DNA from 2 places in the Synechococcus sp. W70.1 genome. Region 2 is predicted to be linked to the other one. Evidence: predicted binding sites of a transcription regulator. Region 2 holds the regulator's gene; the other holds the start of a gene.
What was found. The regulator HrcA, encoded in region 2, represses chaperone genes, less so after heat shock. The targets are predictions, from matches to a motif close to TTAGCACTCNNNNNNNNNGAGTGCTAA.
Positions count from the first base shown of each region.

Region 1 (15,601 bases), on a different contig from region 2:
GATCCCTTAATTAATCATGCCGCCAAGGAGGTCTCTAAAGCCAGAGAAAGTTTTGGGGTCGACTAGCCTCTTGGGCAGGGGTGTGAAGATGTGCCCTTCCTGCAGACTTCCGAAGCTGTGGCAGCGCTGGGATCCCCAGCGGAAGCCGTAGAGGGCGATGTAGGCGCACATCAAGGCATCGACTTGGTCTTCGTAGTTTTTGAGCTGGCGGCCTCTAAGGGATCCCACCTCCACTTGGAGCAGGGGCTCGTGGCCCTGCAGAGAGGGATCGGTGCTGGCCAAGGCGCGCAGATGTTGCTGGTACAGCCGCCAGGCCTGTTCTCGCTCCTGCCAGCTGCGGCGGGGACGCGCCTTGTAGGGGAGGCTGCGGCTAAGGCCAAACAGGCTCACGATGGCACTGTGGGGGAAGACTTCAGTAACCTGACGGGCCAAGCGCCCCTGCTCGATGCTGGCCTGCTCCTGAAAGCCATAGCGGGCGAGGGCTTGCACCAGCGCTTCTCCTCGCACCTGGCCATTTCTTTCCAGAAGCCGGCGGTTGGCCGGGTGAGCGCCAGCAGCGTAGGGTCGAAACACACGGTTGAGCTCGGCTTCTGCCTGCCGCTGGCCCCTCAAGTTAGGAACGCGCAAGGGGGCATCCACTGCCACCAGGCAGGGATCCCCTCTAGCTTGGGCTTGGATGTAGTCCACAATTTCCTCATTGGTCCCCAGGAGGCGGCTGTCCAGCAGGCAGCCTGTCAGGTTTTGAATGGCGGGATCCCGAATCTCCACCTCCAGCGTCGCCACCCCCGAAGGGTTGCGGGCTGACCAGGCCAGATCTAGGCCAATGCAGACTAACCGTGCCACGCTGCCTTCTCCTCTGGGCCCCCTGGGAGAAGGAAAAGGGATCCCACCTGGGATCCCAAAAGCAGTCAGCTTTGCCCTGGCAAGGCAGCAGACTCTCTGCTAACTGGAGAAGCTGCCGCCTCTTCGGGCCGGAGGATTAGTAGTCGTAGTCATCCGCGCCGCCGCCACCGCCAGCTGGCTTGTTGTTCTTGGGTTCGGGCTTGTCCACCACAATAGCTTCGGTGGTGAGCACCATGCCGGCAATCGAGGCAGCGTTTTGCAGGGCAGAGCGGGTGACTTTGGCTGGGTCAACGATACCCGCTTCGAACATATCCACATAGGCGTCGTTTTGGGCATCGTAACCCACCGTGAAGGGCTTCTCTTTCACCCGCTCCAGCACAATCGAGCCGTTCTGGCCGGCGTTCTCGGCAATGCGGCGCAGCGGAGCGCCCAGAGCACGGGCCACCAGCATAGCCCCCACCAGCTCATCGCCAGACAGGTTGGCCTGCGCCCACTCCGTAACCACCGGGATTAGGTGGGCCAAGGTGGTGCCGCCGCCGGGGACGATCCCCTCTTCTACTGCCGCCTTGGTGGCGTTGATGGCATCTTCCAGGCGCAGCTTGCGATCCTTCATTTCCGTTTCGGTGGCCGCGCCCACTTTAATCACCGCCACACCGCCAGCTAGCTTGGCCAGGCGCTCTTGCAGTTTTTCTTTGTCGTAGGTGGAGTCGGTCTCTTCAATTTGGCGACGGATTTGCTCGCAACGGGCTTTCACCGCCGCTTCGTTGCCCTCCGCCACAATGGTGGTGTGGTCTTTGGTTACCGTGACGCGGCGAGCCGAGCCAAAGGACTCAAGACGCGCATTCTCCAGCTTCAGGCCGCGCTCCTCGCTAATCACTTCGCCGCCGGTGAGGATGGCGATGTCCTCCAGCATGGCCTTGCGGCGATCCCCAAAGCCGGGCGCTTTCACCGCCACCACGCTCAGCACGCCCCGCAGCTTGTTCACCACCAAGGTGGCCAGGGCTTCCTTCTCAATGTCTTCGGCAATGATCAGCAGCGGACGACCGGCGCGGGCCACTTGCTCCAGAACCGGCACCAGGTCTTGCACCAGGGTAATCTTCTTGTCGGTGATCAGGACGTAGGGGTTCTCCAGAACCGCCTCCATCCGCTCCGTGTCAGTGACGAAGTAGGGGGAGATGTAGCCTTTGTCAAAGCGCATCCCCTCCGTCACTTCCAGCTCGGTGGTCATGGACTTGCCTTCTTCTAGGGAGATCACCCCCTCGCGGCCCACTTTTTCCATGGCCTCGGCAATCATGCGGCCCACTTCCTCATCGTTGCCAGCGGAAATGGCCGCCACCTGGGCAATGGCTTTGGAGTCTTCTACTGGGCGGGCATGTTCAGCAATTTTGTCCACTAGGAACTTCACCGCCTTGTCAATGCCGCGCTTGAGGGCAATGGGGTTGGCGCCAGCAGCCACGTTCTTGAGCCCTTCTTTCACCATGGCGTGGGCCAAGACCGTAGCTGTAGTGGTGCCGTCGCCAGCGATGTCGTTGGTTTTAGAGGCAGCTTGACGGATGAGAGAAACTCCCGTGTTTTCAATGTGGTCTTCCAGCTCAATTTCTTTGGCAATGGTTACCCCATCGTTAACAATCTGGGGTGCGCCAAATTTTTTCTCCAGCACCACGTTGCGCCCTTTGGGGCCAAGGGTAACGGCTACGGCCTCTGCCAAAATGTCCATGCCGTGTTCAAGAGCGCGACGGGCTTCTTCGCTGAAAATAATCGACTTAGCCATAGTCAACCTCCAACGGTCAGCCAACGAAGGATAAGCTAGAAGCTAGCAGCAGTTGGTCTCTTTTACAGCACTTGCTGCCTCTTGCTAGAACTACTGAACAATGGCAAGGATGTCCCGCTCAGCTAGCAGCACATACTCCTCGGTACCCAGCTTCACCTCCGTGCCGGCGTACTTGGAGTAGAGCACTCTGTCGCCTACTTTCAGCTCTATTGGAATAACCTTGCCATCGTCATTGCGCTTGCCAGGACCGACCGCAACCACTTCCCCTACTTGGGGTTTCTCTTTGGCAGTGTCAGGCAAAAAGATCCCGCCTGCGGTTTTCTCATCCTGCTGAGCAACTTTCACCAGCACACGGTCGCCCAGCGGCTTTAGCGTAGAGACGTTCAGCGTTACTGCAGCCATACCAAGTGTCCTCCGTGATGCCTATGGCAGGAAGTCAAAGGGTGATTGAGGAGTCAACTAAACTTGCATCCGTTGAGGCTTTAGCACTCTCGGCTTCCGAGTGCTAGTTTATCAGTCAGCTCTGCAGCCTGACAATAGCTGCAACGACAGACGAGGCGGTTGGGTGTGGATCTCCCGACTTCCTCTGCGCCTTTTGGGGGAGGAGAGGCGGTGCGAATTCCCTTGTTTCAGGTGGATGCCTTTACGGCAGTGCCCTTTAGGGGCAATCCGGCAGCGGTTTGCTTGCTGTCCCAGGAGCTGCCGCAGGAGCTGTTGCAGGCAATTGCGGCAGAGAACAATCTGTCGGAAACAGCTTTTTTGCTGCCCCAGGGATCCTGGGATGGCCTCCCCCACTACAGCCTGCGCTGGTTTACCCCCACAACGGAAGTGGATCTCTGTGGGCACGCCACCCTAGCTGCTGCCCATGTGCTCTTGAGCGAAGTTCACCCAGAAGCTCAGGAGGTGGCCTTCTCCACCCGCAGTGGCCAGGTGTTGGTGCGGCGGCAAGGAAAGCGGCTAGCGATGGATTTCCCCTCCCAGACTCCCCAACCTTGGCTGGAAGCGCAAGAACAGGTGGCGGCGGCCTTGGGGATCCCTCCTCTAGAGTTGTACCGCGGCAGCATGGGGGTAGCGGTGCTGGCTTCGGCGCAGCAGGTGCGGCAAGTCCAGCCGAATTGGGCTCAGGTGGAGGCGCTCCCTGTCTCCGGGTTAATCGTTACCGCTGCCGGAGCAGATTCAGAGGAGGGAGCGGATTTTGTTTGCCGCGTTTTCGCCCCCCGCTTGGGGATTCCGGAGGATCCCGTAACCGGCTCTGCCCAGTGTCTGTTGGCGCCTTATTGGTCGGAGCGGCTGGGTCGAACTGAGCTCAGGGTGCGGCAGCTCTCGACGCGGGGGGGTGAGCTCTGGTGTCGCTATCTCGGCGCTCGGGTGGAGATTGCCGGGCAGGCAGTGCTGGTGATGGTGGGAGAGCTGAGGATTCCTTAGAAAAAACACCCCGGCTGGTTCCGGGGTGCTGGGAATAATGGGAAGGGTGGGGCTAGCCCAAAAGTTCTGCCGCCTGAATAAGTTCCACTTGCTTTTTCTTGAGTACCAAGAGGAGCTGAGTGATAGCCACTGCCGCCAGGAAGGCCACCATCCACTTCACCCGATCCGGGCTCTGCAGCACCAGATCCCGCTCCACTTGGCCAAAGCCGCCCACGTTGGGGTTGTTGGTAACCGGATCCCCTTCTTTGACGCTGTCGCCAATGTTAACCACCAACTCCGGCCCCGGCGGCACCACCAGATGCTGGATACCGTTCTCAGTTTCGAAGCTGAGCACTCGCGTGCCTGGCAACTCGTATTCGGGTGGCACCAGGGCGGCCAGCTCTGCCGGCAGGTCGCTAAGATCCGACTCGATAGTGGCGATGCTGGTCAGGCGGCCGGTGGCGGGAGCGCGGAAGACGTTGTTGTTGCTGAGGCTGCCATCGGGGTTGATCTGGCCACGGCCCCGGTTGGCGCCAATGTAAACCCGATATTTCATGAAAGCCACTGAGGGATCCTCTTTCGGGTCAGGGGCTACCACCGGGAAGACGATTTCCTGGTGCTGCTCACCGGGCAACGGCCCCACCAGGAGGATGTTGGGCTTCTGGTCACTGTAGGGAGTGATGTAGGTCTCAGCGGTCTCCTGCCGCTGCTTTTCGGTCATTTCCTCCTCGGTGGCCAGGCGGAAGCCCTCTGGCAAGATCACCACCGCGCCAACATTCAAGCCGCCCTTGCTGCCATCTGCTAGCACCTGCTGCTTGCTTAGGTCGTAGGGAATCCCAACTTTAATGGTGAACACCTGACCGGGGGTAACCGCCTGCGGCACTTCAGCCCGGACAGGCATGGCGTTCAGGTGGCAGTTGGCGCAGACAATTTTCCCCGTTGCCTCGCGGGGGTTATCGTAGGCCATCTGGGCATAGTAGGGGTAGGCTGCTGCTGGCGGAGATGCTACGACCATTAGCAGCAGCGCACACAAGGCCAAGAAAAAAATTCGCTTCATAAGCTCAACTCAAAATTGCAATTCCAATCTGCAAAAGCTCTGCAAAAGCTTTTTGCGCCCTCTCCTCGAGAGCCTGTGGACGCTCCGGCTAAGACCAACGCCGTGCCCTCTTCAGGCTTTCCTCTCGCCACCGCCAGCCCTGCAATGGCGCGTTTAGGCCTCGCGGAAATCGGGGCCCTGCCAGGGGCTAAAGCGAATGTTGTCGCCGTCCACCGTGACGCTGACTAGCTCCAACGAACGGGGAGCCGGTCCCCGAATCACCTTGCCATTGGCTGCATATTGGGATCCGTGACAGGGGCACTTGAAGAGGTTTTCTCCTGCATTCCAGGGCACCACGCAGCCGAGGTGGGTGCAGACGGCGTTGAGGCCGTAGTTAGCCACCGCTCCATTGTCGATCACGATGTAGGTGGGATCCCCTTTCAAGCCCTGGGCCAGGACGCGGTCCGTAGCCGCGTGGGTAGCTAGCAGCTCGCTGACGCGAATTGGCCTGCCGAGGGCATCTTGGGCAATTACCCCCTCCCCTGTCCCACCGGCAGAGGGAGGAATGAAATACTTCACCACCGGGTAGAGGGCACCCACGACCACCACCCCCACCGAGCCGCTGAGAAGGGCGTTCAAGAGAACCCGCCGGCTCATGGGGGGCGCCTCAAGGTTGCTCATCGCTTCGGTCATAATGGTCAGGAAAGCCTGAGAAGTTTTAACGTTCGTTGACAAACGACACCATCCTAACCGAGCCCCCTAGCCAATTTCATTAAGAAATGCAAAGCTAGGAGCAGCTCGAGGGGGAGGCCGATGCATCCAAGCCAACCTATGAGGGGATCCGAGTTGCAAGCTTTGCTGCGGGAGAAGTGGGGCTGCTCCTACGACGTGCAGCTGCGCCGCTTGGGGGGTAGGGTGGTGTTGTTGGTGATGTGGCGCTACCTAGAGCAGCCCTCTTTCCCCTTGACGGAAGTCGAGTATCTGGCTCGCCTGGAGTCGGTGATGGCCCATCTGCAGGCTTGGGGTGTGTGGGAAACGGTGCGGCGAGAAATTGAGGCTACCCGCCAGAAACCTCGCATAGGCAAGGCGGTGGCCATTCCTCTGAATTTGCAAGGGGTGGGAGAGCGGGCCTGCGAGTGGCTGCTGTAGCCCGGATCTTCCTTGCAAGGCAGTTTGCAATCGCGGCAACGGAAAAAATCCACCGGCTTGGGGCTATCCAACTTCCACCAGGCCGGCCTGCAGGGCCTGCAAAAACTGGCGGGCGGTGCGACCGGAGAAGCCGTTCTGCTGCTGAGCCCAGATCAGCGCTTGGCGGCGCAAGGTATCTAAAGGCTGAGAGAGGCCCAGCCGCTGCGCCAAGTGTTCCACCGTAGCCAGATAGTCGGCTTGGCTAAAAGGGGCAAAGGTAAGGGTAAGGCCAAAGCGATCCCGCAGCGACAGCTTTTCCTGCACCGTATCCCAGGCGTGGATCTCTTGATCTTGGGGGTTGGGACGATCGCCAAAAAACTCGCGGATAAGGTGGCGGCGGTTGCTGGTGGCATAGAGGCGCACATTGGGCGGCGGTGGAACAAGATCTCCCTCCAAGAGCACTTTGAGCTGCTTAAACTCGGTTTCGTCCGCCTCAAAGGAGAGATCGTCTACAAATAAGACAAAGGGCAGCGCCTGCTGTCGCAGCTCCGCCAAGATCTCCGGCAACTGCATCAAGTCTCTGGGTCTTAGCTCCAGTAGGCGCAGTCCCTGCGGGCCGTAGCGGCGCAACAACGCCTTCACCAGCGAAGACTTGCCGGTGCCCCGCGCTCCGTAGAGCAACACATGCAAAGCCGGATCCCCCCGCAGCAGCGCTTCGGTGTTGGCGGCCAGCTGCTGTTTCTGCTGTTCGTAGCCGTAAATCTCTTCCCATTCGGGCAAGTCGGGAGCAGGGATCCCTTCTAGCCCTGCTGGCCCCCAGCGAAAGGCCCAATAGCGGCCACAGAGCCCTGCCCCTGCTTGGCGGTAGTGGGCAATCAAGGCCTCCAGGCTCTGGCCCCAATCGGCCAAGGGGCGAGGATCCCAGCCAGAGCTGCTGCTGTTTTCATCTGGCCAGGAGATCCCTAGGCCCAGCGCCTGCATTTGCTCGGCGATCGTCTCCTGGCTATTGGCTAGGATTTGCAGGCAACGGAGATCGTGGCGGGCCGCTTGCAGAAGGGGTGCTGGGATCCCTTGCGGTTGCAGCGCCGCCCGCGAGAAAGGGTTATCGGCCCAGCGGATCTCCCGGATCAGCCACTCCCGCCAGCTCAAGCCCTGCTGGGCCAAAAGCTCAAACCAACGCCCATAGGCTCTCCAGCAGGGCAAGGGATCCCCGCTCATCAACTGCTGAATGAGCTCCTGCCAGGCTAGGGCCAGGGGATGGGCGCAGATGTCCCGAAACACCAGCAGCCTAGCCGCCGCTTCCGCCGCTTCTTCTAGGGGAGTCATTACGGCCCGCTACCCCAAGCCTTGCGCCAAGAGGGCTGCCTCCAAGTAGCGCGAAGGGGCACCCTACTACCTACTATGCAACAAACCTTAACCCTGGTTTGTCAGCTAGCCTTCACCCCCACCCAGGTGGCTAAGCCCTGCTTGCGCCAGGAGTGCGGGCCACAGTGGTCGACTGCTGGATAAGCTTGGCTTAGCTAGAGGGACAAACAAGCTAGCATTGTAAAAAATCTTTGCCCTGACTGGGTTTCTATGACTGACGTCCCCGTCTCCCGCATTCGCAACTTTTCCATCATTGCTCACATTGATCACGGCAAGTCTACCCTTGCCGACCGGCTGCTGGAGGCAACCGGCACCGTCTCAGCCCGCGAGATGAAGCCGCAGCTTCTAGACAGCATGGAACTGGAGCGGGAGCGGGGCATCACCATCAAGCTACAGGCGGCCCGCATGAACTACCGTGCCCAAGACGGCCAGGACTATGTCCTCAACCTCATCGATACGCCAGGGCATGTGGATTTTTCCTACGAGGTCTCCCGCTCGCTGGCTGCCTGTGAAGGGGCGCTGTTGGTGGTGGATGCTTCTCAAGGTGTGGAAGCCCAAACCCTGGCCAATGTTTACCTGGCTTTGGAGAACAACCTGGAAATTATCCCCGTCATTAACAAAATTGACTTGCCTAGCGCCGACCCCGAGCGAGTCATTGCCGAGATCGAGCAGGTGATCGGCCTTGACTGCAGCGGGGCAATCCTAGCCTCTGCCAAAGTGGGCCTCGGTATCTCAGAGATTCTCGAGGCTATTGTGCAGCGGGTACCGCCGCCGCAGGATACGGTAGCGGATCCCTTGCGGGCTTTGATCTTCGATAGCTACTACGATCCCTACCGGGGTGTGATTGTCTATGTGCGCATTGTGGATGGGGAGGTGAAAAGGGGGGACAAGATTTGCTTCATGGCCTCTGGCCGGGAGTACGAGGTTACTGAGCTGGGAGTGATGCGCCCCCACCAAGAGCCGGTTGAGTCTCTCCACGCCGGGGAAGTGGGCTACATTGCCGCTGCCATCAAGAGTGTTGAGCACGCCCGCGTGGGGGACACCATCACCCTCGTTCATCGCAGGGCTCCCGAGCCTCTGCCCGGCTACAAAGAAGCCAAGCCAATGGTGTTCTGCGGACTTTTCCCCAGCAACTCGGATCAGTACGCCGAACTCAAAGAGGCCTTGGAAAAGCTGAAGCTCAACGATGCCGCTCTCCACTTTGAGCCGGAAGTCTCCCCTGCCATGGGCTTTGGCTTCCGCTGTGGTTTCTTGGGCCTCCTCCATATGGAGGTGGTTCAGGAGCGGCTAGAGCGGGAGTACGACCTGGACCTGGTGATTACAGCCCCAACGGTGGTTTATCAAGTTACCCTCAACAATGGCTCGGTGCTCCGGGTTGATAACCCCAGCAAGCTGCCTCCTCCCAACGAGCGCCTTAGCATTGAGGAGCCCATTGTCCGCGTGGAGATGATTTTGCCGGAGGAATTCGTTGGCGCGGTGATGGAGCTGTGCGAGACTAAGCGCGGCATCTTTAAGGATATGAGGTATCTGGCTCAGGGCCGCACGACGCTGGTGTACGAATTGCCTCTGGCGGAAGTGATCACTGACTTTTTTGACCAGTTGAAATCTCGCACCCGCGGCTACGCCAGCATGGACTACCAAATGGTGGGCTATCGGGCTGACGATCTGGTGCGCTTGGATATCCTCATCAATGGCGAGCCGGTGGACGCTCTCTCCACGATTGTGCATCGGGACAAAGCCTTTCAGGTGGGCCGGTCTCTAGTGGCTAAGTTGCGCGAGCTCATCCCACGCCACCAGTTTGAGGTGCCCATCCAAGCGGCGATTGGCTCGCGCGTCATTGCCCGCGAAACTATCCCTGCGCTGCGCAAAAATGTTTTGGCCAAGTGCTACGGGGGAGACGTAACTCGCAAGCGCAAGCTGCTGGAAAAGCAAAAAGAAGGGAAAAAGCGCATGAAGGCACTGGGAACAGTGGATGTGCCCCAAGAGGCGTTTATGGCAGTGTTGAAGTTGCAAAATGACTAACCTAGCCTTGCGGCGCGAGGAGGTGTTGGCCTGGCTGCAGGAGCGGGTGCCTCCTCCCCGCCTGCGCCACATCTTGGGAGTCGAGGCAATGGCCCGGCAACTGGCGGCTCACTACGGATTGGATGAGGAGAAAGCCGCTTGGGCAGGTCTGATGCACGACTTAGCTAAGTCTTTCCCGGCGGAGCAACTGTTGCAGCGGGTAGCTCGGGAGCGGGAGCTAGACGAGATTGAACGGGCTGAGCCCCACATCCTCCACGCCGAGGTGGGCTCCCTGTTGGCGCGGGAACAGTTTCAGGTGCAGGATGCGGAGATCTTGGCGGCCATCGCCAACCACACCCTAGGCCAGCCCGGCATGGATCCGCTTAGTTGTGTGGTTTTTGTAGCCGATGCTCTGGAACCCAACCGCGGCAGCAGCCCAGAGCTGGAGCAGTTGCGACGCCTGGCTTTTGTAGATTTATCTAAAGCTGTGGTGGGAGTTTGCGATCTAAGCCTGAGATTTTTGCTAAACCGGAATCAGGTGGTTCATCCACGCACCCTCATGACTCGCAATTATTTCCTGCTCCATCCTTTGGATCAAAAGGATTTCCAGAGGTCTGCGTCTCCAGTTCTTTCCGTCGTTTCAGGAGGGTCTTAGTTGCTACAGCTCATGCCTGCCCGTGCCAGGGATCCCGTCTATCGCATGGCGCTGAGTGCAGCTCGCGCAGCGGAAGAAAAAAAAGGTGGCGACATTGTCCTGCTGGATGTATCTCGGGTTTCCACACTGGCAGACTACTTTCTTCTAGTCAGTGGCTACTCGCTGACGCAAGTGCGCGCCATTGCCCAGGCAATTGAGGAAAGGCTTTGGGAGGAGTGGCAACGGACACCGCAGCGCATTGAAGGTCAAGACTCAGGCTCGTGGATCCTCATTGACTACGCCGATCTCATCGTCCACGTGATGATGCAAAACGAAAGGGAGTACTACGACCTGGAGTCTTTTTGGATCCAAGCCGAACGGGTTGAGTTGCCTTTAGCCGGCTAGATCCCTAGCTCTGCGGGTCGACCTTTCAGACTAGGGCTTTGCCGGTTTTCCCTAGTCGGCTGTCAAGAAATATGTGAAGCACGTAAAGTTTTTAATAGTTCCACAGTTTCCTACATAGTTGCGTGCTAGCATAAACGCCGAGGAGTAGTAAGACCCTTGTTTCCAGGTGCAGAAGAGTTTCTATAGTCTTTGTTAAAGTTCCCACTCTGCACTTTCCAAAACGCCGATAATTTCCCGCTGGCGGTAATGCCAGCAGGAGCACAAGGTTAATAATTGACGACAGCTTCTCGCTAGCGGGGGGCTGATCTGTCTTTGGCTTGAATGTCAAGCCTTTAGGGGAAAGTCCAGTGGCAAGAGCAGGGGAGAAGTAGGAGCTAGTGCCCTTTGTTTAATGCTTGTTTAAAAGCGGCCGAGATTCTTAGGAGGGAAGTTCTGATGGAAAAAATGTTGGTGAATATCATCGAGTACCTTGCATTGGCAGAACTGGAAACTTTACTCTGCACCGAGCACCCCCACCAGCAAGTGTTTCATGACGCCAAGGAGCGGGAATCCCTGCTGCAGCAGATTCTCAACCGGGTTCCCCCTGCTTATAGGTTGCTGCCTGCCGATGAATGCCCTAGCCGCGACCAGCTTAGCCCCTCAGAACTGGAGTTGCTCCGCTCGGTGGTGCGGGATGTGGTCAAGCAGAAGCTGCAACAGGACTCTTTTGAAGATCCCTACGTGGGAGCAGCGATGTCGGAGGTGTTCTACGGGTAGAAGGAGGGTTAGCTACACTGCGAAGGCGCTGCCTTAAATGCTGCCCGTTTACTATTCCGAAACTTTTCTTAGCCACAATACAGGTCCCTTTCATCCGGAACGCCCGGCCCGCTTGCAAGCTATTTTCAAAGCCCTGCACAAGGCTCCCTTTGCCAACCAACTGGAGTGGCGGGATCCCCCCTTGGCTGAGCTGGGGGAGCTGGAGCGGGTCCACTCGCCTCGGCATATCCAACAGGTGGCCGAGCTGGCGGCAGCAGGTGGGGGTTACCTTGATGCCGATACAGTTGTCTCTCCAGGCAGCTTTGAAGCAGCGCGGCGGGCAGTGGGCGGCTGGATTGCTGCAGCGGCCTCGGCTTTGGCCACAGGACAGCCAGCTTTGGTGCTGTGTCGTCCGCCTGGGCATCACGCTGAGCCGGAGCGGGCAATGGGGTTTTGCCTCTTCAGTAACGCCGCCATCGCCGCCCTGTGGGCACTAGAGCAGTCAGGGGTCAGGCAGGTAGCCATTTTTGATTGGGACGTACACCACGGCAACGGCACCCAGGCGGTGGTGGAGCGCCATCCCCAACTGGCCTATGCCTCCATCCACCAGTTTCCTCTCTACCCCGGCACAGGACTGGCCGAGGAAACCGGGATCCACGGCAACCTCTGCAACGTACCTCTGCCTGCAGGATCCGACTGGTCGGCCTACGAAAAAGCTTTGCAGGAGAAGGTTCTGCCTTTCCTAAAAGCCTTTCAGCCCGATTTGCTGCTGGTGAGTGCCGGCTTTGACTGTGCCAAAGGGGATCCCTTGGCCGATATGCTGCTAGAGCCGGAAGACTTTGGTCGCATGACCCGTCTTTGCTTGAAAGAGGTAACCTCTAAGGCTGTCTTTGGCCTAGAAGGGGGGTATAACCTGGAAAACTTGGCCCGCGGCTGGCTAAGTGTAGCCCAGGCCTGTCTAGAAGGCTAGCCTCTCCACTTCACCTTAGGTAGAATCTGCCGCACATCCACCCGGTCCTTGTACTTGAGGGCGAAGTTAAGCAGCGAATCCAGCAGCGAATCCGACAGGTAGTGAGGCTGAAGGCCCAGATCTAGAAGCTTGGTGTTCTTGGCGTTGTAGTAGTGCTCTTCCAGCTCAACGCGGGGGTTCTCCAGGTGTTGGATTTCCACCTTCAAGCCCATGGCAGCCGCAGCCTTTTGCACCATCACTGCTAGCTGCTCCACACTAAATTGTTCAGTGAACTGGTTCATCACCCGGAACTGGCCTGGCTCAGGAGGATTGGCGATGGCCAGCTCCACACAACGCACGGTGTCGCGAATATCCAAGAAGCCGCGCGTCTGGCCTCCTTTGCCGTAGACTGTTAGCGGATGGCCGACTGCTGCCTGAACACAGAAGCGGTTGAGGGCTGTGCCAAACACGCCATCGTAGTCGAGGCGGTTGATCAGGACCTCGTCCATGCCTGTTTCTTCCGTGAGCACGCCATACACCACCCCTTGGTTCAGGTCGGTAGCCCGCAGGCCCCAGACGCGGCAAGCAAAGTGAATGTTGTGGCTGTCATGGACCTTGGAGAGGTGGTACATGGATCCCGGCTGCTTGGGATAGGGCAGGGTATCCTTGCGGCCGTTGTGCTCGATGGTGATGTATCCCTCCTCGATGTCAATGTTGGGAGTGCCGTACTCACCCATGGTGCCCAGCTTCACCAGGTGGCAGTCGGGAAATTCCTCCTTGATGGCATAGAGGATGTTGAGGGTGCCCACCACATTGTTGACCTGGGTCATCACCGCATGTTCGCGGCTAATCATCGAGAAGGGAGCAGAGCGCTGCTCGCCAAAGTGCACAATAGCCTCTGGCTCAAAGCGGCGCATGCAGGAAATTAGGGCTTGGTAGTTAGTAACATCGCAAACAAAGATGGGAATATCCTTGCCAGTCAGCCCCTTCCAGCGATCCACCCGCTGCTCAAGCTGGGCAATGGGTGTCAGACTAGAAACTCCCAGTTGCAGATCCCAAAGCCGGCGGATATACGAGTCGAGGATGGCCACCTCGTAGCCCCTGTTGGATAGGTACAGGGCCGTTGCCCAGCCACAGTATCCGTCACCACCAATAACTAAAACTCTCATTGGGGAAGCGGAATTCGCCTGTTCACGAATCTACCAAGTTATGGCACCAAAGACAAATACCTCAGGAGCCCATTTTTACCAGCGACTTAGTCGACCTGAGGAGGGTTGTCTAGGGTGTAGACGGTGGTCTCAGCGGCAATGGCGCGGCGCACATAGACAGGAACCTGGTAAAGGCCCAGGAGGGCAGTGCCATCGAGGAAGCGCAGTTCCCCTCGACTGGGATCCAAGTGCTGAGCCAGAAGCTGGTCGATCTGTTCCGGCTCCGGCCTGGAGGGGATAGGAGCCTGAGCTGCTAGGGCAAATCCAAGAGGCCCGCCGTAGGTGGTGGCGTAGATGGCGTAGGGCTGCACAGCAGCAAACACGGTTTTGAGGGTGTGAACGATGCGGGTGTGCTGCTCCAACTCCAAGGGGCTTGTCGGCCCAGCCTGGAGGGCAAAAGCTCCACCGGGCTGCAACTTGGAGCGGATCTGGCAGAAAAACTCCTGGGTAAAGAGGCGGGCGGCAGGGCCAGCTTCCACAGGATCCGAAAGATCGGAGAGGATGACGTCCCAAACCGGCTCTGTCTCCTGGAGAAAGTCGAAAGCGTCGGCAATCACTACCTGCGCCCGCGGGTCCTCAAAGGCCCCCTGGTGCATTTCTGGCAAGTGTTCCCGACAGGCCTCCACCACCTCTCCGTCGATGTCCACCATCACCGCCTGCTCCACCGAGCGCCAGCGCAGCACCTCCCGCAGCGTTGCCCCTTCCGCTCCCCCCAGTACAAGCACGCGCCGAGGGATCCCACCCCCCTGGACAACTTGGAGAAGGGCGGGATGGACGAGCGCCTCATGGTAAAGGAACTCGTCCAGCGTGGTGGACTGCCAATGCCCATCCAGCATCAAGCCCTTGCCATAGGCCCCCATCTCAGCAATCAGCATTTCCTGAAAGGGGGTCTTTCGGTAGGCCAGGACGCGTGTAATAGCAAAGGCAGTGTAGCTCCAGGGGGTAAAGTACTCCTGGGCCCAGAAGAAGTTCCTTGGTAGGTTCATGGGTAGCTTGGCAAAGGTGGTGCAATCTCAGCGCCTTCGTCTAGCTGTTTCACAACTAACTGCCTCAGGCAAGGGCGTCACTTCCTCAAGGGACGCCGGCTCCGTGGTTCGGCGAGGCAGCTTGCGCAGCGAATGCCGTCGCGCTTGAAAGACCTCAATCAAATATTCACAGGCTGCTTCAGGCCGCGTATGGCGCCCGCAGGTAAACACATCCACCGCCGCATAACCCACTTCAGGCCAGGTGTGGATGGAGATGTGGGATTCTCCTAAGAGGGCCAGCGCCGTGATCCCCTGCGGCTCAAAGGGATGGTAAAGCTCACCCAAAAGGGTGGAGTTGGAGCGTCTTGCCGCCTCCCGCAAGGCTTGCTGCACCAGGGAGACATCATCCAAGAGGTGGGCCGGGCAGTCGTACAGCTCTAGGATGCAGTGGATCCCGATTAGAGCCAGAGACCTATCCCCTAATTGGCCAGATAGCGTGTGTACCATACTATCCCCTAATTGGCCAGATAGACGACAAGAGCCGTGCAAGCAAAAGCACAGTTTTCTAATTGTCTCACAAATTGAGGCAGATTACAAGGAGCAGCGGCTTTCTTCTGGCCTTTCGAGCAAGGGACGTGAGTTCTTCAAACCAGAGGAAAAGAAGCAAGCTCAGGAAAAAGCCCCAGGGGACGGGAATTCTCTAACTGGTGGGAGCTTGCGCCAGTGGCAGGCTCAGGCGTTGACTAGCACCCTTGGCAGGCGAGCAGAAAGCCCGCAAAGCAACTCGTAGGGGATAGTGCCCAGCTGATCGGCCCAGTTTTGGATCGATAAGCCCATGCTTCCCAGATGGGGGCCCAACAGCTCCACCACGTCTCCCACCTGGATATCCGGCCTCTCGGTAACGTCCCACATGCACTGATCCATGGTGATGGTGCCCACCTGCTGGATCAGGCCGCCACGCACCCACCCTCGCAGCCAGCCGGAAAGCCGCCTTGGGATCCCATCGGCATAGCCAATGGCCAGAGTGGCAATGCGGCTGGGACGGCGGGTGATGTAGCGATGGCCGTAGCTGACACCCGTGTGGGCAGGCACCGTTTGAATGTGGGTCAGCCGCGCTTTAAGGCGCAGGATGGGTCTAAGCCCAGGCACCTGCAGGT
Region 1 covers NZ_JANSHH010000025.1:22,345-37,945, forward strand. The annotation lists gene NW808_RS05760 (DUF429 domain-containing protein) at 7-843, opposite strand; gene groL (chaperonin GroEL) at 980-2,614, opposite strand; gene groES (co-chaperone GroES) at 2,705-3,016, opposite strand; gene NW808_RS05775 (PhzF family phenazine biosynthesis protein) at 3,227-4,039, shown strand; gene NW808_RS05780 (apocytochrome f) at 4,092-5,075, opposite strand; gene NW808_RS05785 (cytochrome b6-f complex iron-sulfur subunit) at 5,229-5,747, opposite strand; gene NW808_RS05790 (DUF3067 family protein) at 5,886-6,203, shown strand; gene NW808_RS05795 (ATP-binding protein) at 6,267-7,508, opposite strand; gene lepA (translation elongation factor 4) at 7,758-9,569, shown strand; gene yqeK (bis(5'-nucleosyl)-tetraphosphatase (symmetrical) YqeK) at 9,562-10,203, shown strand; gene rsfS (ribosome silencing factor) at 10,216-10,587, shown strand; gene NW808_RS05815 (hypothetical protein) at 11,023-11,343, shown strand; gene NW808_RS05820 (histone deacetylase) at 11,381-12,292, shown strand; gene NW808_RS05825 (NAD-dependent epimerase/dehydratase family protein) at 12,289-13,440, opposite strand; gene NW808_RS05830 (spermidine synthase) at 13,527-14,465, opposite strand; gene speD (adenosylmethionine decarboxylase) at 14,493-14,951, opposite strand; gene alr (alanine racemase) at 15,177-15,601, opposite strand, start outside.
Region 1: groES (co-chaperone GroES) is a predicted target of HrcA. The motif match lies at 3,097-3,123, and genes of this name have one in related genera.

Region 2 (15,601 bases):
TCGTCTGCGCATAGCTCGAGGGCTCTAGAGGGAACGCGGCTTAGGCCGAAACGTCATGAAGGGGGCTACCAACACCATGCCGGGGAAGAAAAACAAGACCAGGAAAAACATCAACACCTTTTCCCAGGCGCCGCTGCAGTTCCAGCGCTTGTCCACGTACACCAAAGACAAAAACGGCAGCACCAGCAGGTAAAGAGCTGCTAGAGCACCATAAGTTGCCCAAACTAGCCAGGTGGTAGAAGCCATGGTGAGCTTGCCCCAGAACCTAGTACTGCCCATTCTACTCTTGGGAGAGGTCGCCAGCTCAAGGCTGCCTACAGGCTGGCGCTAATGGCCCCAACCGGACAGGTGGGAATGCACTGTTCGCACATGACGCAGCGGTTGCGCCGGAACTCTAGCTTCCAGTCAGGAGCTGAAATCTTCAGGGCTTCGGTAGGGCAGACTCCCGTGCACAAGCCGCAGTCTACACACAAATCCGGGTCAATCTGAATTTCCTTGGTCTGGTCAGCCACCTCGATCCCCAGCGACTGCACCCACTCCAGCCCTGCTTCCACTTGGTCGATATCTCCGGAGAGCTCCACCACGAGGGTGCCCACTTCATTGGGACTGACCCTAGCGCGCAGGATGTTGGCCGCCACGTCGAAGTCTTTGGCCAGGCGGTAGGTAACAGGCACGTTCACCAAGTGCCGCGGGAAGATCAACGTTACTCGTTTGCGCACGGAATCTCAGACTGTGGGTTGAGCATTGGCCAGGAAGCCTCGCTTTTCAGTATGGCAAGGCCTCTTCCTGCAGGGGTAGAACCTCTCCGGTTGGAAGCTCCAAGAGGTACCCCGGAGCCTGCCACAATAGGAGCAGAGCGTTCTTTGAACCCCATGGACTCAGCCCGGCCCTGCCTCAACTCCGAGCACTACCGACAGATGTTGGTGCGCGATGGCGAGCGGCGCTTCCGCGAGTGGCACACCGCTTTTCTCAACTACCAGCGGCAATTTTTACGCGAGATGGAGCGACTGCGTCTTCGGTATTCTTCAAATCGCTAGGTAATGCCTACGGCTATCCCTTCGGTCTCTTCTTGCCCCGACTCTTCCCTCCGCCAGGAAACCTTGGAACTGTTGGAGTGGCCCCGCCTCTGTCAGCAGCTAGCCACTTTTGCGGCTACACCTCTGGGCCGTCGCGCCTGTCTGGAGCTGGATCCCTGGCGTAGCCGCGAGGAGAGCGAGGCCTACCTTGACCAGACCGAGGAAGCTATACAGCTGGATCGCAGCCAGCCGGGAGGGGTTTCCCTGGAGGGGATCCACAACTTGCTGCCGGCCCTGGAACGGGTCGAACGAGGGGGTGTCCTGAGCGGGGAAGAGCTGATCCAGATTGCCACAACCCTGGGAACTGCTCGCCGCCTTCGTCGCCTCATCGATGAGCAGGAGCACCTACCCCGCCTGCAAGAGTGGGTGAGCAGCCTGCGCACCTACCCTGAGCTGGAGCAGGAGATCTTCCGCTGTCTGGACGAGCACGGCGAGGTGAGAGATAGCGCCAGCCCAGCCCTTGCCGACCTGCGCCGTCAGCACCGCCTTTTTCGCAGCCAGATCCAGGAACGCCTGCAAGAGGTGATGAGCCAGTGCCCACAGGCGCTGCAGGATACCCTGATTGGCCAGCGGCAGGGACGTTTTGTGCTGATGGTGAAGGCCACCCACCGGGATCTCATCCGCGGCCTTGTCCACGACAGCTCTGCCAGTGGGGCTACCCTCTATGTAGAGCCTTATGCGGTGGTGGAGCTGGGCAACCGCTTGCGAGAAACCGAGGCTCGCCTCCGGGCGGAGGAGGAGCGAATCTTGGCGGCGCTCTCGGCCCAGGTGGGAGCCGTGGCTGCCGACTTGGAGCACCTGCAAGCGGTGATGGTGAGGCTGGAGGTAGCCCTGGCTCGCGCCCGCTATAGCCTTTGGTTGGAGGGCAACCGTCCGCAGTTTGTTGCCGGTGGATTGCGCCTGCGCCGGGTTAGACACCCTTTGCTGTGGTGGCAGGCCCGTCAAGAGGGCAAGGGCCTAGACGTGGTGCCCATCGATTTCACCCTCCCCGAGTCTATTCGTGCTGTGGTCATCACTGGCCCTAACACCGGTGGCAAAACCGTTGCCTTGAAGACGCTGGGCCTGTTGGTGCTGATGGCCAAAGCAGGGATCTTCCTGCCAGCTCAAGATCCGCCCCAACTGCCTTGGTTTGACGGGGTCTATGCCGACATCGGTGACGAGCAATCGCTGGAGCAAAACCTCTCCACTTTCTCGGGCCACATCCATCGGATTAGCCGCATTGTGCAAGCTCTGCAATCCAGTCCAGCGCCGGCCCTTGTTCTGCTGGACGAGGTGGGGGCGGGCACGGATCCCACCGAAGGCGCTGCCCTAGCGGCTGGGCTATTGGAGTATCTCTCGGAAAAGGCCCTGCTGACTCTGGCCACCACCCACTACGGCGAGCTGAAGGCCCTCAAGTACCAGCACCCCGGCTTTGAAAATGCCTCGGTGGAGTTTGACGAGGCCACCCTGGCTCCTACCTATCGCCTGTTGTGGGGGATCCCGGGCCGCTCCAACGCCTTGACCATTGCCCAGCGGCTGCAGTTGGATCCGGAGATCCTGCGGCGGGCCCAGCGGCGTCTGCAGGGAGAAAGCCAAGTGGATAAGGTCATCGCTGGGTTGGAAGCGCAGCGGGCTCAATTGGAAGAGCGGGCAGCCCAGGTGGGATCCCTGCACCAAGAGCTAGAGACCCTCTACCGCCAAATGCAAGAGCGCAGCCGGCGGCTGGCCGAGCGGGAGGCCCAACTGGAATACCAGCAGCGCCAGGGGCTGGAAACTCTGCTAGCTACTGCCCGCCGAGAAGTGGCTGCTGCCATTCGCAAGCTGCAACAGGGGGACGCTCCTCAACAGGTAGCCGCCCATCTCGAGCAAATCCGCAAGCGCTACTTGCCGGCGCCTCAACCTGTGGACACGGAGTTTGTGCCGGAGGTGGGGGACCGGGTGCGGCTGCGGGGGCTGGGACAAACGGGAGAGGTCATTGCCGTCGAAGGAGAGGTGTATGTGGTGCGCAGCGGCCTCCTCAAGTTCACCGTGCCAAGGGCCCAGTTGGATCCCCTCGATGAACACCAGGCTAAGCAGCGCCAACGCCCCAAGGCTCCACCTCCCCCGCCACCAGCCACCGCCCCCCTTAACCTGCGCACCAGCCACAACACCCTTGATCTAAGGGGGAAAACCGTGGCTGAGGCCGAGGCTATTCTCGAAGCGCACTTGGCCCAGGCACCTCCTGGTCCCGTTTGGATCATCCACGGCCACGGCACGGGTCGCCTCAGGGCGGGTATCCGGGCCTATCTCCAAAATCACCCGCGCGTTCAGAGTTTTGCCGCGGCGGCTCCCCAGGAGGGAGGAAGCGGCGTAACCGTGGCCCAGTTGCGCTAGCAAGGAGCAGGGGGATCCCCCAAGCCTCTAGCGGAGCTCGATACTCCCAGGCCTTTGCTTATCAACGGAATCTTCCCCTGCCCCCCAAAACGGCTACCCTCAGAGCAGCTAGGCGAACTCTCAGCTCCTGGAGCAACCTCAGAACAAAAGGTTACAAAGGGGATAAAGGTAAGCCCTGTTGCCCCAGAAGTAGCAGCTCTGGGGAAAGCTTAGGGCGAACCCAACGCCTCTGTCGGTATTTTGCAGCTTTCCTTGCCAGGCAGTCCACCCCAGCGAGGTTAATTAAATTGTCAAAAAGTCAAAAATTATCAATTCATCAATACGAAGCGTTAGGTAGACTAAAGGTTCATTTAGATTGGTATCTCAGTCCTCAACAGGAATCTACCGGTTGCTTGGCAGTCTGCTTTGAGATACGGGTTAACTAGATTCTTTTGAGCGGCCATGAAACTTGAACTGACTCCCCGCCAGCGGAAGATTCTCTGGGCGACAGTGCGCAGCTACATTGCAACGGCTGAACCTGTCGGTTCCAAGACTTTGGCTCAGTCGTATAACTTTGGGGTAAGCACAGCCACCATTCGCAACGACTTAGCCACTCTTGAGCAGGCGGGGTTGCTGTTCCAGCCCCACACCTCTGCCGGTCGGATCCCTTCCGACTTTGGCTATCGGGTTTATGTCAACGATTTGTTGACCTCCGTCGGCATGGAGGGGATCCCCGACGACGCTCCCCAGCCAGAGCCCCACCCTGCGCTGCAGCGGCTGTTGGATCAGGTTAGTCGCGAGCTGGGAGACGACCTCGACAGTTTCCTCCAGAGGGTGGCGCAGCTTCTGGCCCACGTGAGCGGCTGCATTGCCCTCATCACCCCACCTCAGGGGCCCCTTGTAGCCATTCACCACGTGCAGCTGCTGTCGGTAGGGCCGGGACGGGTGATGGTAGTGGTGGTTACCGATTCCTACCAAGCCCATTCAGCCCTGGTCAGCCCACCGGCATGGCCCGACAGCCGCTATGAGGATTTGGAAGACGAGCTGCAGCTACTGAGCAACTTTCTCACCCTCAAGCTGCGGGGCAAGACTTTTGCCGAGCTGCAGGATCTGAGCTGGCTAAAGCTAGACGAAGAGTTTCGCGCCTACAGCCAGTGGCTGCAGCAACTGCTGCGCTCAGTGGTCCAGCGCTACCTGCGGCCCTCTTTGGGGCCTGTGTTTAGCGCAGGCATGACAGAGCTGATGCGGCAGCCAGAGTTTTCTCAGACCCAACGGGTGCAAGCGGTGGCCCAGTTGATTGAGGCGGGATCCGAGCAACTGCAGGGGATGATTGGGCTCTATACTACCAGCCCCCCAGATTGCCAGATCTCTAGCGAGGCTACTCCTTCTGCCCCGCCCTCCTCTGGCGATCCCTTCCACACCATCCCGGTGGTCATCTACATTGGCAGCGAGAATCCGCTAGAGTCTCTGCGCCACTGCACGGTTATCGCCTCAGTCTACCGCCGTCGCTCGGCGCCGCTGGGGACGGTTACCGTGCTGGGGCCAACGCGGATGGCCTACGAGCGGAGCATTGCGGCGGTGCAGACGGTGGCCTCCCATCTCACGCGGGCTCTGGCCTAGGAAGTCTAGGTGCAAGTTCCCAAGAGCAATCGCCCACCGTGGCCAGACTCTCCCCTCTTCACCTACGCGTTCAGTGTGCCATCCGCGAGCGGCAACTGCTGCGCCCCGGCCAGCGGCTGCTAGTGGCCTTTTCCGGCGGGCAAGATTCTTTCTGTCTGCTCCAGATCCTGCGCGATCTGCAGCGGCGCTGGAACTGGCAAATCTTTGTCCTGCACTGTAACCACCGCTGGTCGGAGGATGAAACGACGTGTGCTTGCTTCTTGCAAGAGTGGCTGCAGCAGCAGGGCCTGCCTCATGCCATTGAAACTGCCGATCCCATCCGCTGGGATGAGGCGGGGGCCCGAGTTTGGCGCTACCAACAGCTGGACAAATGGGCGCGCACCTGGAATTGCGAGGCAGTGGTTACGGGACACACCGCCAGTGACCGCGCGGAGACGTTCTTGTGGAACCTGCTGCGGGGCACAGGGGCAGCTGGGCTAGCTAGCCTGGATTGGCGGCGGCGTTTGGACGAGCGGGATCCCTCCTCCGCCTGGCTGGTGCGGCCCCTCCTAGGCCTTTTCCGGTGGGAAACAGAGGAGTTTTGCCGGCAGTACCAGCTGCCGGTCTGGCCGGATCGCAGCAATCAAGATTTGGCGCACGGACGCAACCGGCTCCGCCTGGAGGTGATACCCTATCTCAAGCAGCACCTCAATCCCCAGGTGGAAAAAGCTCTGAACCGGGCCGCCATCTTGTTACAAGCAGAACATGAACTGGTGGTGGCCCAAGCCGCTCAGCTATGGCCGCAGGTGTATGAGCCGGCCCTGCCGGGGTTGCGGCGGGATCCCTTGCGAGCTGCTCCCCTTGCGCTGCAGCGGCAAGTCCTGTTTCAGTTCTTGTCCTTGCTGCTCCCCCATCACCCCACCTTTGAGCAGGTGGAAGCCGGGGTCCGGCTCCTCAAAGCAGGTCGCCGCAGCCGCAGCCCCGACTACCCCGGCGGTGGCTGGCTGGAGGTGAAGGAAGAGTACTTGGCTTGGGTTTCTCGCCCTTGCGCTTAACAGCAGCGCTAAAGCGCCCCGGAGCCACCCTGGCTTTCCTGCAAGCTGGCTACAGCCATGAGCATGCCCCGCGCTTTGTTCAAACATTCTTGGTACTCCCGCTCCGGCTCCGAGTCGGCCACAATGCCCGCCCCCGCCTGCACACTCACCTGGCCGCGGTGAACCAGGAGGGTGCGGATGGTGATGGCGGTGTTCAGTTGGCCGGCAAAGTCGTAGTAGCCGTAGGCGCCAGCGTAGGGGCCGCGGCGGCACCCTTCCAGTTCGTGGATAATCTGCATGGCGCGGATCTTAGGAGCGCCGGTAACCGTGCCCGCAGGAAAGGTGGCCCGCAGCAGATCCCAGGCGCTGTAGCGGGGATCCAACTGCCCCACCACGTTGCTGACAATGTGCATCACGTGGCTGTAGCGCTCAATCTGCATTAGGTCGTCCACCTGCACGGATCCCAGGCGGCAGACCCGGCCCAGGTCGTTGCGGGCCAAGTCCACCAGCATCACATGTTCCGCCCGCTCCTTGGGATCCGCCAACAGCTCCTGCTCCAACTGGCGGTCTTCGGCAGGGGTAGCGCCGCGAGGGCGGGTGCCGGCAATGGGACGAACGGTGGCAAGGCGCTCTTCCCCAACGCGGCTGAGCTTGACCATCACCTCTGGGCTGGAGCCGACAAGGCAAAGATCGCCAAACTGCAGAAATGCCATGTAGGGAGAGGGGTTAATGAGCCGCAGGGAGCGATAAAGCCGGAAGGGATCGCCGGCAAAGGGAGTGGTGAAGCGCTGCGAGAGCACAACCTGAAAGATCTCGCCGGCGCGGATGTATTCTTTGGCCCGCTCCACGGCCTGGCAGTAGGCGTCGCGGCTGAGAGTGCTGGGGGGGATCTGATCCGGCAGGTGGGGCTTCCAGTTGAGGCTGAGGTGGGATAGCGCCAGGGGGGCGCTGAGCTGCTGCACCAACTTTTCCACCCGCTGGCAGGCTTGGGCGTAGGCCTGCTCCGCCGGCTGCTGGCGCGTGTCGGCAAAGGCCACCACCCAGATCTTGCGCTTGACCTGGTCGAAGATGAGGATGCTGTCCACCTGCATCAGGATGGCGTCGGGAGGGTCCTCTGGTTGCAGGGGATAGATGGGCACCTTGGGCTCAATCCAGCGGATGAGCTCATAGCCCCAGTAGCCAAAGAGCCCGCCAATGCTGCTGGGCAACTCCGGCAGGTGCACCGGCTCATAGGGCTCTAGGCAGCGGGCCAAGATGGCAAAGGGATCCCCCCGATGCTGCTCCCGATGCCCATCGCGGTGGATTTGCCAAGCCTGATCCCCGCGCACCTCCAGCACCCACTGGGGATCGCAGCCGAGGAAGCTGTAGCGGGCCACCTGTTCCCCTCCCTCCACGGATTCCAGCAGAAAGTTGTAGGGCTGCCCGGCGCAGACGCGGTACCAGGCAGAGACAGGCGTTTCCAAATCCGCCACCCATTCCTGGTACACCGGGATGAAGTTGCCCTGACCCGTGAGGGCAAGAAACTCTTTCAGGGGAGGGTAAATCATGGCTTGCCAGGTGGGATCCCTGCTTTCCCCGACTGTATCCCACAGTGGATCCCTGGCAACAGGGCCGGAAACCACTAAGCTAGGAGCGGCTCTACTCTTGGGAAATCTTGGCCATGCAAATCCCATCGCAAGTCCTCCGCGAGCGCCTGCGCTTTCAGGGCCACAAGTACACCTTCGTCAGCCAGCGTCTGCGCTTTCCCAACGGCACAGAGGGGGAGCGGGAGTACCTCATCCACCCCGGGGGCGTGGTGGCTGTGCCAGTGACTGCCGAGGGCAAGTTTGTCTGCATTCGCCAGTATCGCTTTGCCGTCGCCTCCTACCTTTATGAATTTCCAGCGGGTACGGTCGAGCCGGGAGAACATCCAGACGAAACCATTCGCCGCGAGCTGGAGGAAGAAACCGGCCTGCGGGCCCACCGCTGGGATTCACTTGGCCAGTTTTATCTCTGCCCCGGCTATTCCAGCGAGATTATGTACGCCTATCTGGCGCGGGATCTGGAAGTGCTGGACTCTCCTCCGGCAAGGGATGAAGACGAAGACATTACTGTTGTCGAGTTTTCCCCGGCTGAACTTACCGAGAAAGCTCGTTTTGGCCTCGATTTGGACAGCAAATCCATTGCCTGCTTTTGGCGGGCTCAGCTGTTTTTGGCCTCGGAAAAGGGGGTCAGTGCCGCTGGGAGCTAATCCCCCGCAGCGAAAGAGGAGGACTACAGCAAGGTGGCAGCATGGCGGGCGGCCCCCCTCAAACCCACCTGCTCGTTAAGCACCACCTGCACCGACAGCTGTTCCAACAGCGGCCGCATTCGCCCTTTGTCCAAAAACGCCGCTAGAAACTCCCCCTGGCGCAACAGGGGCAAGAGCTTGGGGGCAATCCCACCGGCAAGGAACAGCCCACCCCGGGGCAATAGGTGCAGGGCAAAATTGCCAACAGCCGCTCCGTAGAGGCTAACAAACAGCCGCAAACACTCCATAGCTAGAGGATCCCGTCCCTCGAGGGCGGCATGAGCAATTTGGGCGGCTGGATCAATCCCACTGGCTCCTCTTTCCCAGGCAGCAACCTGGGCTAACCCTTGCTCCTCTCCCTGGGCCCGGCGACTATCCCGCAAAAACTGGTAGATGGCTACGATCCCCTGGCCGGAGACCACCCGCTCGGTGGAGACACGCCCGTATCGCTGTTGCAAATACTGCAGCAGCTCCCATTCCAGAGGAGTGCGCGGGGGAAAATCCACGTGGCCTCCCTCGCTGGGATAGACCTGGTAGCCGCCCTCTCCCCAGGTAAGGTAGGCCTGCCCCAGCCCCGTGCCCGCCCCTATGACGCCAATGGGTGCCCGCGGCTGCCGCTCCCCCGCTTGCAGAGTCTCCAGCTCCGCATCGTGCAGGGCTAGCACGCCATAGCCTACGGCGCTGAAGTCGTTGATCAAGGCCAGGCGCGGGATCCCCAGTTCTGCCGTCAACTGGCTTGAGTGCAAGCTCCAGGACAGGTTGGTGATTTTGGCCCTTTGTCCGCCGCTTTTCTCCTCCACCACTGGGCCGGCCACGGCAAAACAAGCAGCAGCCGGCTGCGGATCCCGCCCCAGCTCCTGCCGAGCTTGGGCCAGAAACTCCTGCACCAGGGGGGTAAGGCTGGAGTAATTTTGGCTGGCGTAGCGACGGCTGTAGAGGCTGTGCTCGGGATCCTCGGCCTTGACCAGACTGAGGCTGGTCTTGGTGCCCCCAACATCTCCGGCCAGCAGCAACTCCATGGGGCCTTCTCCGAGCAGCGCGCCCATTCCACCCTGCCATTTTCGGCAGGGCTCTGGCAATGGACGTCGGAATCCAGAGGTGGGAAGGTCTCTTGCCCATGCCAGGGTTACCCCGAGCTGGCTGGCGGAACCGGGGCTGGCTGCGTTGGGAGCCGCTCTGGCCCATGCTGAATTGGCGGCAACGCTTTGCCCGCCTTGGCACCTAGTTTGGCTCCCTCTGAGGCACGGCAGGAGTGGCGGCAGGCGACGCCGTTTGACCGGCTGGAGACGCAGCTGACGCAGGGGAGGGTGCCTCTGCTTGCCCAGGGGGCAAGAAGTCGACGACTTCCCACCCCTTGCCATCGGGGGAGCTAGAGGCCAACAGCCATCGCTCAGTTAGGCCTTGAGACCCCGCCGATTGGACTTGTTGGCGGGCCAAGGTGAGCTGAAAGGGATCGCCTTTGCGGCGGTAGGGGCGGCGGGATCCCGGTGGCTTCACCCTTAGAGTATAGGTGCCGCTGAGGTGGTGGATCTCTAGTTTTTCCCCGGTTGCTACCCGCAGCCCCGTCTCCCGGCGATCCCGGCGAATGCGGACATCCTGCACTTCCAGATGGGCTGCCAAGCGGTCACTGCCCACCAGCGAGGCTACTGGCTCCGACAGGTGAGCAATCTGGTAGGTCAGGGCCTGTTGGACAACAGACTGGGGTGGCCGGGGAGCACAGCCTGCTAGGAGCCCCAACAAGGCAAGGGCCAGGAGGTTGAGTAGACAACGCCTGCCACGGTTGCCTGCTGCTTTTGCCGTGGCCCTCTCCTTAGGCATCTCCTCTTCCCGGCAGCTTGGCCAAGTCTGTTAGACCATAGCAGCGTTGGGATGCTGCTTTAGGTATTCGGTATTAACTCCCGACTCGCGGGTGAGCGCCACTAGACCCGTGCGGGCAATCTCGCGAATGCCAAAGCTAGTCAACATTTTGATGATGGCCGCCATTTTGCCCGGATCCCCGGTGACTTCCAAAGTTAAAGACTCTTCCGCCACATCGACGATGCGGGCCCGGAACATCTGCGCCACGTCCATGATGGCAGAGCGAGTTTCGATGCTGGCATTGACCTTGACCAGCATCAGCTCCCGTTCTACACAGGGGACGTGGGTAATATCCGTTACTTTCAGAACCTCGATGAGCTTGTAGAGCTGCTTGGTTAGCTGCTCCACATCGTGCTCGTCTCCCTGCACCACCATGGTGATGCGGGAGATCCCAGGCCGTTCAGTAGGGCCAACGGTGAGGCTGTCGATATTGAAGCCCCGGCGGGCAAACATGCCGGCAATGCGGGTTAAGACGCCGGGCTGATCCTGCACAAGAGCGCTAAGGGTATGTCTCACGGCAACCGCAGAGGAGAGTGGCTGGAAGTAGGCGATGGCCTTGTACAAATCTTACGCCAATTCCGCAGCTGCCAGGAGGGATCCTCGAGCCTTGCCGAATTGAACTCAGCCGTGCTAAGGATCTCCCTCTTCATCCTGGAGTTGGCGCAAAGCGCGCTGCACCTGCTCTTGCAGAACCCGGTTGTGGCGCTGGTGGCCAAGGTGCAAGGCGGCTTGCCAGCTGGCAATGGCGGTCTTGAGGTCTCCCATATTCCGGTAGGCCAGTCCCCTTGCGTAGAGGCCGTACTCGTCGGCAAGGTCAAGGGGAATGCCGTTGGCCTCTAGGCGAAAGGCCTGGTCATAGTCGTCGAGGGCTGCCCTAAGCTCCCCCAGCTCGTAGAGCAGATTGCCCCTGAGGTAGAGAGCGCAGGGCTGGCCGGGCTCTGCCTCTAGGCTACAGCTGAGGTCGGCAATCGCTTCGAGGTAGCGATCGGCCCAGGCGTAGGCGATCCCCCGCCGGTAGTAATGGGCTGGGCAGGGATCCCAGCGGATGGCCTGGGACCAGTCGGCTACAGCCGCCTCCCACTCCCCCAGGTAGCCGTACACCTGAGCACGGCAGGTATAGGCGGGCGCCCAGGTGGGATCCCGCGCAACTGCCTCATCCAAGTGAGCCAGCGCTGAAGGTAGGGATCCCTGCTGCAGGTACAGCTCAGCCAGACGGAGATGGTAAGTAGGGCTGGGATGCAGCCGTACTAGCTTGGTCAACTCGGCGGTTGCCCCTTGCAGATCCCCTCGCGCTTGGTAAATGAGGCTGCGGTAGAAACAGGGTTCTGGGCGACGGGGGATCAACTGGGCAGCCTGGTCGAAGTCTTCCAGGGCCTGGGCAAGCTGACCCAGTTCGAGGCGGATCTGTCCCCGCAGGAGGTAGGCGTTGGCTAGACGGGGATCCCGTTGCAGCGCCAGGGTAAGCTGCTGCAGGGCCCCTAGCAGATCCCGGTTGAGCCACCGTTCGCGAGCGCGGTTGTAGGCCAAGATGGCCGGGCGAGTAAAGGCAGAAATCGCCGCTGCGCTGGCCAGGCCCATCACCGCCAAGAGGCGATCCTGGTGCCAACTGGCCAGGCTCCCCAGCAGCAAGGCAGCGGCAACCCCAAGGCGCAGGCCAGCAGAGGTGTAGGCTTTGAGCATGGTATTCCGCCGCCCTGAAAGACCTGCGAAACGATAACAAAATTTATGGCAGGGCATGGCTTGCCGCGTTTCTGCCTTCTTCCTGCTTCCACGACCTGTAGCTGGTAGTAACTCTACACCTACCAGCCGGCTAGGGGGGTCTCCACAGACGTCACTTCCTGTCGAGCTGACGGGAGTTGCCCCTTGCTCTTGATGCCAACCTTAGCTTAGGCAAAATACCTACCGAAGAGAGGTAGCTGCCGGCCCACTAGCTCAGCTACTCCACGTTAAGTCAGAAGATTTGTTGGCAACGCTGTCCAGTGTGCCACAAAAGTAGCAAAGTGCTCCGCACCCCTGTTGCGAACGAGAGCCCCCTGCTCTGGTATCCTGACACCCGCCCGGTAAAACGCTGGCCAGAGGAGGAGATGGGCGTCAAACTGACGGTGGTATCTACCCAAAGGCAGCAGTGGAAGACAAGTCGAGGACTGGCTTGGGCCGGCAGCCTTTACAGAATAGCCAGAGCAGCCGGCAACTTGCCCGCTGGCGCCGCCACCGAACTAAGGAACGGCAGCTGGCGTGGCTTTGGGAGGATCGGATCCCGACGGCCCGACAACTGGACTTTCGCCTTGCGGCGGTGGGCTTGGCTTTGGCCGTCGCTTTCTTGGGAGCGGGGGCGCGTTTGGTTTACTTGCAACACTACCAAGGGCCAACCCTACAGCAGCGGGCCGAGGCTCAGCAGCGGGCCCACCTCCGACCCTTCCTCCCTCGCCGTTCGATCGTGGATCGCCACTCCGTAGCTCGGCAGCAGGCGGAGCTGTTGGCCGTAGATCGCCCTGCCTATACCCTTTGGGCCCATCCCCGCCTTTTCGGCAAGCGCACTCCGCAGGAGATTGCCACGGCTCTAGCCCCTCTGCTGCGGCGGCCAGTTGAGCAATTGACCCAGCAGTTGTCGGCTAACCATGCGGTGCGGCTGGAGCGCTGGCTGGCGCCAGAAGTGGCGGAGCAAATTCAGGCTCTGTACCTGGACGGCCTGGAGCTGGTGAGCGAGCGGCAGCGGGTTTATCCCCAAAAGGAGATGGCTGCCGAGGTGGTGGGCTATGTGGATTTAGACCACCGCGGCCAGGCAGGAGTGGAATATTCTCAACAGGCACTGCTGGAGCGGACAGTTCAGCCAGTTACCATTCCCCGAGATGGCTACGGCCAGTTGTTGGCTGCCGAGGTGCCGGAAAGGCTGCTGCAATCCGGCGAGACGGTGCTGCAACTGACCTTAGACATGCGCCTGCAGCGGGCTGCCCGCGCTGCTTTGAAAGCCCAGATGGAACGGTTTCAGGCGCTGCGGGGCACGGTGATTGTTTTGCAGCCCCACACTGGCGAGATCCTCGCCTTGGTGAGCGAGCCCACCTACGATCCCAACCGCTACTTCGAGTACGACCCTGCCCTTTTTCGCAACTGGGCCGTTACAGACTTGTACGAGCCGGGATCCACCTTCAAGCCTATCAACATCGCCATTGGGCTCGATGCCGGGGCCTTCGCCGCCAACGAGCGGGTTTACGACGCAGGGCGGATCTGGATTGGCCGCTGGCCCATCCAAAACCACGACTACCGCCAGCGGGGTGCCCATGGCTGGCTAAGCGTTACCGAGATTCTGCGCCTGTCCAGCAACGTGGGCATGGTGCACCTGATGCAAAAGCTGGATCCCCGCCAGTACCACCATGCCCTCCTACGGCTGGGATTGAACGACCGCAGCGGTGTCGATCTGCCCTTCGAGCCGCCCAGCCGCCTAAAGCCCCTGCGGCAATTTGTAACCGTGCCAGTGGAGCGGGCCACCGTCGCCTTTGGCCAGGGATTGGCTCTCACTCCTCTGCAGCTAGCCACCTTGCACTGCATCATCGCCAACGGCGGGTTAAAGGTGCGGCCCCATGTGGTGCGCGGCCTAGTGGAGAGGGATACCGACACCCTGGTTTGGGGCCCCTCCCGGCCAGCGCCAGTGCGGGTGCTCTCGGAAGAGGCCACGCTGGCAGTGCGCATCCAGATGCGGGATGTGGTGGACTTTGGCACTGGGCAGTCGGCCAAGATCGAGGGGTATGAGATTGGCGGTAAAACGGGCACAGCCCAGAAAGTTGGGCCGCAAGGGAGCTACTTGCCCGGCAAGCGCATCACCAGTTTTGTGGCCTATTTCCCAGCCCTTCGTCCTCAGTATGTGATTTTGGCTGTGATCGACGAGCCAAAGGGGGAAGATGCCTTTGGATCGACGACAGCAGCTCCCGTGGTTCGCTCGGTGATCCAGGAGATCATTGCCCTAGAAGGGATCCGCCCCAATTCCCCATAGGAAAAGGCTGGGATCAGGACTGGCTGCCATGGGCATCTGACCTTGGTGCTGCCACCCGCCAGCTCAGTTTAGCGTTGAGATAAAAGTTCCAAAATACAACAATACCAATTGCGATCAAGTTAGCGAGCAAATAGTGAATGCCCAGGCGCTCGCTTAGCAAGATCAACAACAAAGAGTTGAGCAGCAGGCCAATCAAGCAAATGACATTAAACTTGACCAGTCGCTGCAGACGATTCCAGAGGCCTGGCTGTAGCCGAGTGACATGGCGAAAGGTCCACAGGTCGTTCCAGAGGAAGTTATTGAGGATGGCCACCTCAGAGGCGATAAGTTTGCTGATAGCCAGATCCCACCCTAAGTTGTTGGGATCGTGGAACAGATACAGCAATGTCATATCCACAAACGTGCCGGACAGTCCAACCATGCTGAAGCGCAAAAAGGATCCCACTTGACCTAGCGAAAAGCGCAGCGCAATGAGGTGGTGGAGATACTGGAGGCAGGTTTGCAGTTGGATTTTGCTCTCGCCGTTTTGGCGCTCCTGAAAGATGTAGCCGACTTCAGCAATGGTCCTCACCCGGCCCCGCGCCAGCACCTCAACTAGCAGCTTGTAGCCTTTGGGGCTGAGCGGGATCCCGGCAATAGCCTGGCGTCTGACTAGAAACAACCCGCTGAGAGGATCCGACACCCGCCTAAAAACCCCAGGAAGTAGCATCAGCCCAATCCACTGGGCCCCCCGGGAGACGAGGCGCCGGCCCAGGTTCCAGTGGCTCACTCCCCCCGACTCCGCGTAGCGGCTGCCCACCACCAGGTCTACTCCCTCTTGGATGGCAGGCCACAGCTTGAGAACAATCTCCGGCGGGTGCTGCAAGTCCCCATCCATCACCCCCAGGACCTCGCCGCGGGCCGCTTGCCATCCCCGCAACACCGCCGTGGCCAGCCCCCGTTCGTGGTCTCGGCAGATAACCTGCAGTTGGGGAAATTCCTCTTGCAGTTCCTGGGCCACTTTGGCGGTGTAATCGGGGCTATTGTCATCCACCACGATCAGCTCGTAGGCCCCAGGTAGGATTTTGTCCAGGTGGGCACACAACTGCCGGATCAGGCTGCAGATGCTGGAGGCCTCGTTGTAGGTGGGAACAACCAGCGATAGCTGGACAGAGGTGGGCTGAGAGAGCGGCGGGATTTGAATAGGGACTGTCGAAGCTTGCGGATGGTTGGACGAAGTAAGAGTTCCCTGAGGCATTCAGCAGGCCATCCAAAAAACATCGAGGAGAATCCTAAGCAGGAGCGCGGAAACACCGCTCCGCGCCACCAAAGCGCTAATCCCCTATCCTATCGGGGGATAACCCCCAGAGCTAGACAGTTCTCCACCTGCCCAGCTTGCCTAGGAAGATCCCGTCGAAGGGAGCGGGATCTAGGCCGCGGCAGAGTTGGGCTCTCGCAAGCCTCGATG
Region 2 covers NZ_JANSHH010000035.1:72,398-87,998, forward strand. The annotation lists gene NW808_RS10700 (DUF3007 family protein) at 1-12, opposite strand, end outside; gene ndhL (NAD(P)H-quinone oxidoreductase subunit L) at 25-246, opposite strand; gene NW808_RS10710 (NIL domain-containing protein) at 315-719, opposite strand; gene NW808_RS10715 (hypothetical protein) at 873-1,037, shown strand; gene NW808_RS10720 (endonuclease MutS2) at 1,041-3,428, shown strand; gene hrcA (heat-inducible transcriptional repressor HrcA) at 3,870-5,027, shown strand; gene tilS (tRNA lysidine(34) synthetase TilS) at 5,066-6,061, shown strand; gene trpE (anthranilate synthase component I) at 6,070-7,587, opposite strand; gene NW808_RS10740 (NUDIX hydrolase) at 7,701-8,270, shown strand; gene NW808_RS10745 (glucokinase) at 8,294-9,328, opposite strand; gene NW808_RS10750 (hypothetical protein) at 9,531-10,127, opposite strand; gene ilvN (acetolactate synthase small subunit) at 10,158-10,682, opposite strand; gene NW808_RS10760 (tetratricopeptide repeat protein) at 10,797-11,846, opposite strand; gene NW808_RS10765 (peptidoglycan D,D-transpeptidase FtsI family protein) at 12,316-14,154, shown strand; gene NW808_RS10770 (glycosyltransferase) at 14,168-15,391, opposite strand.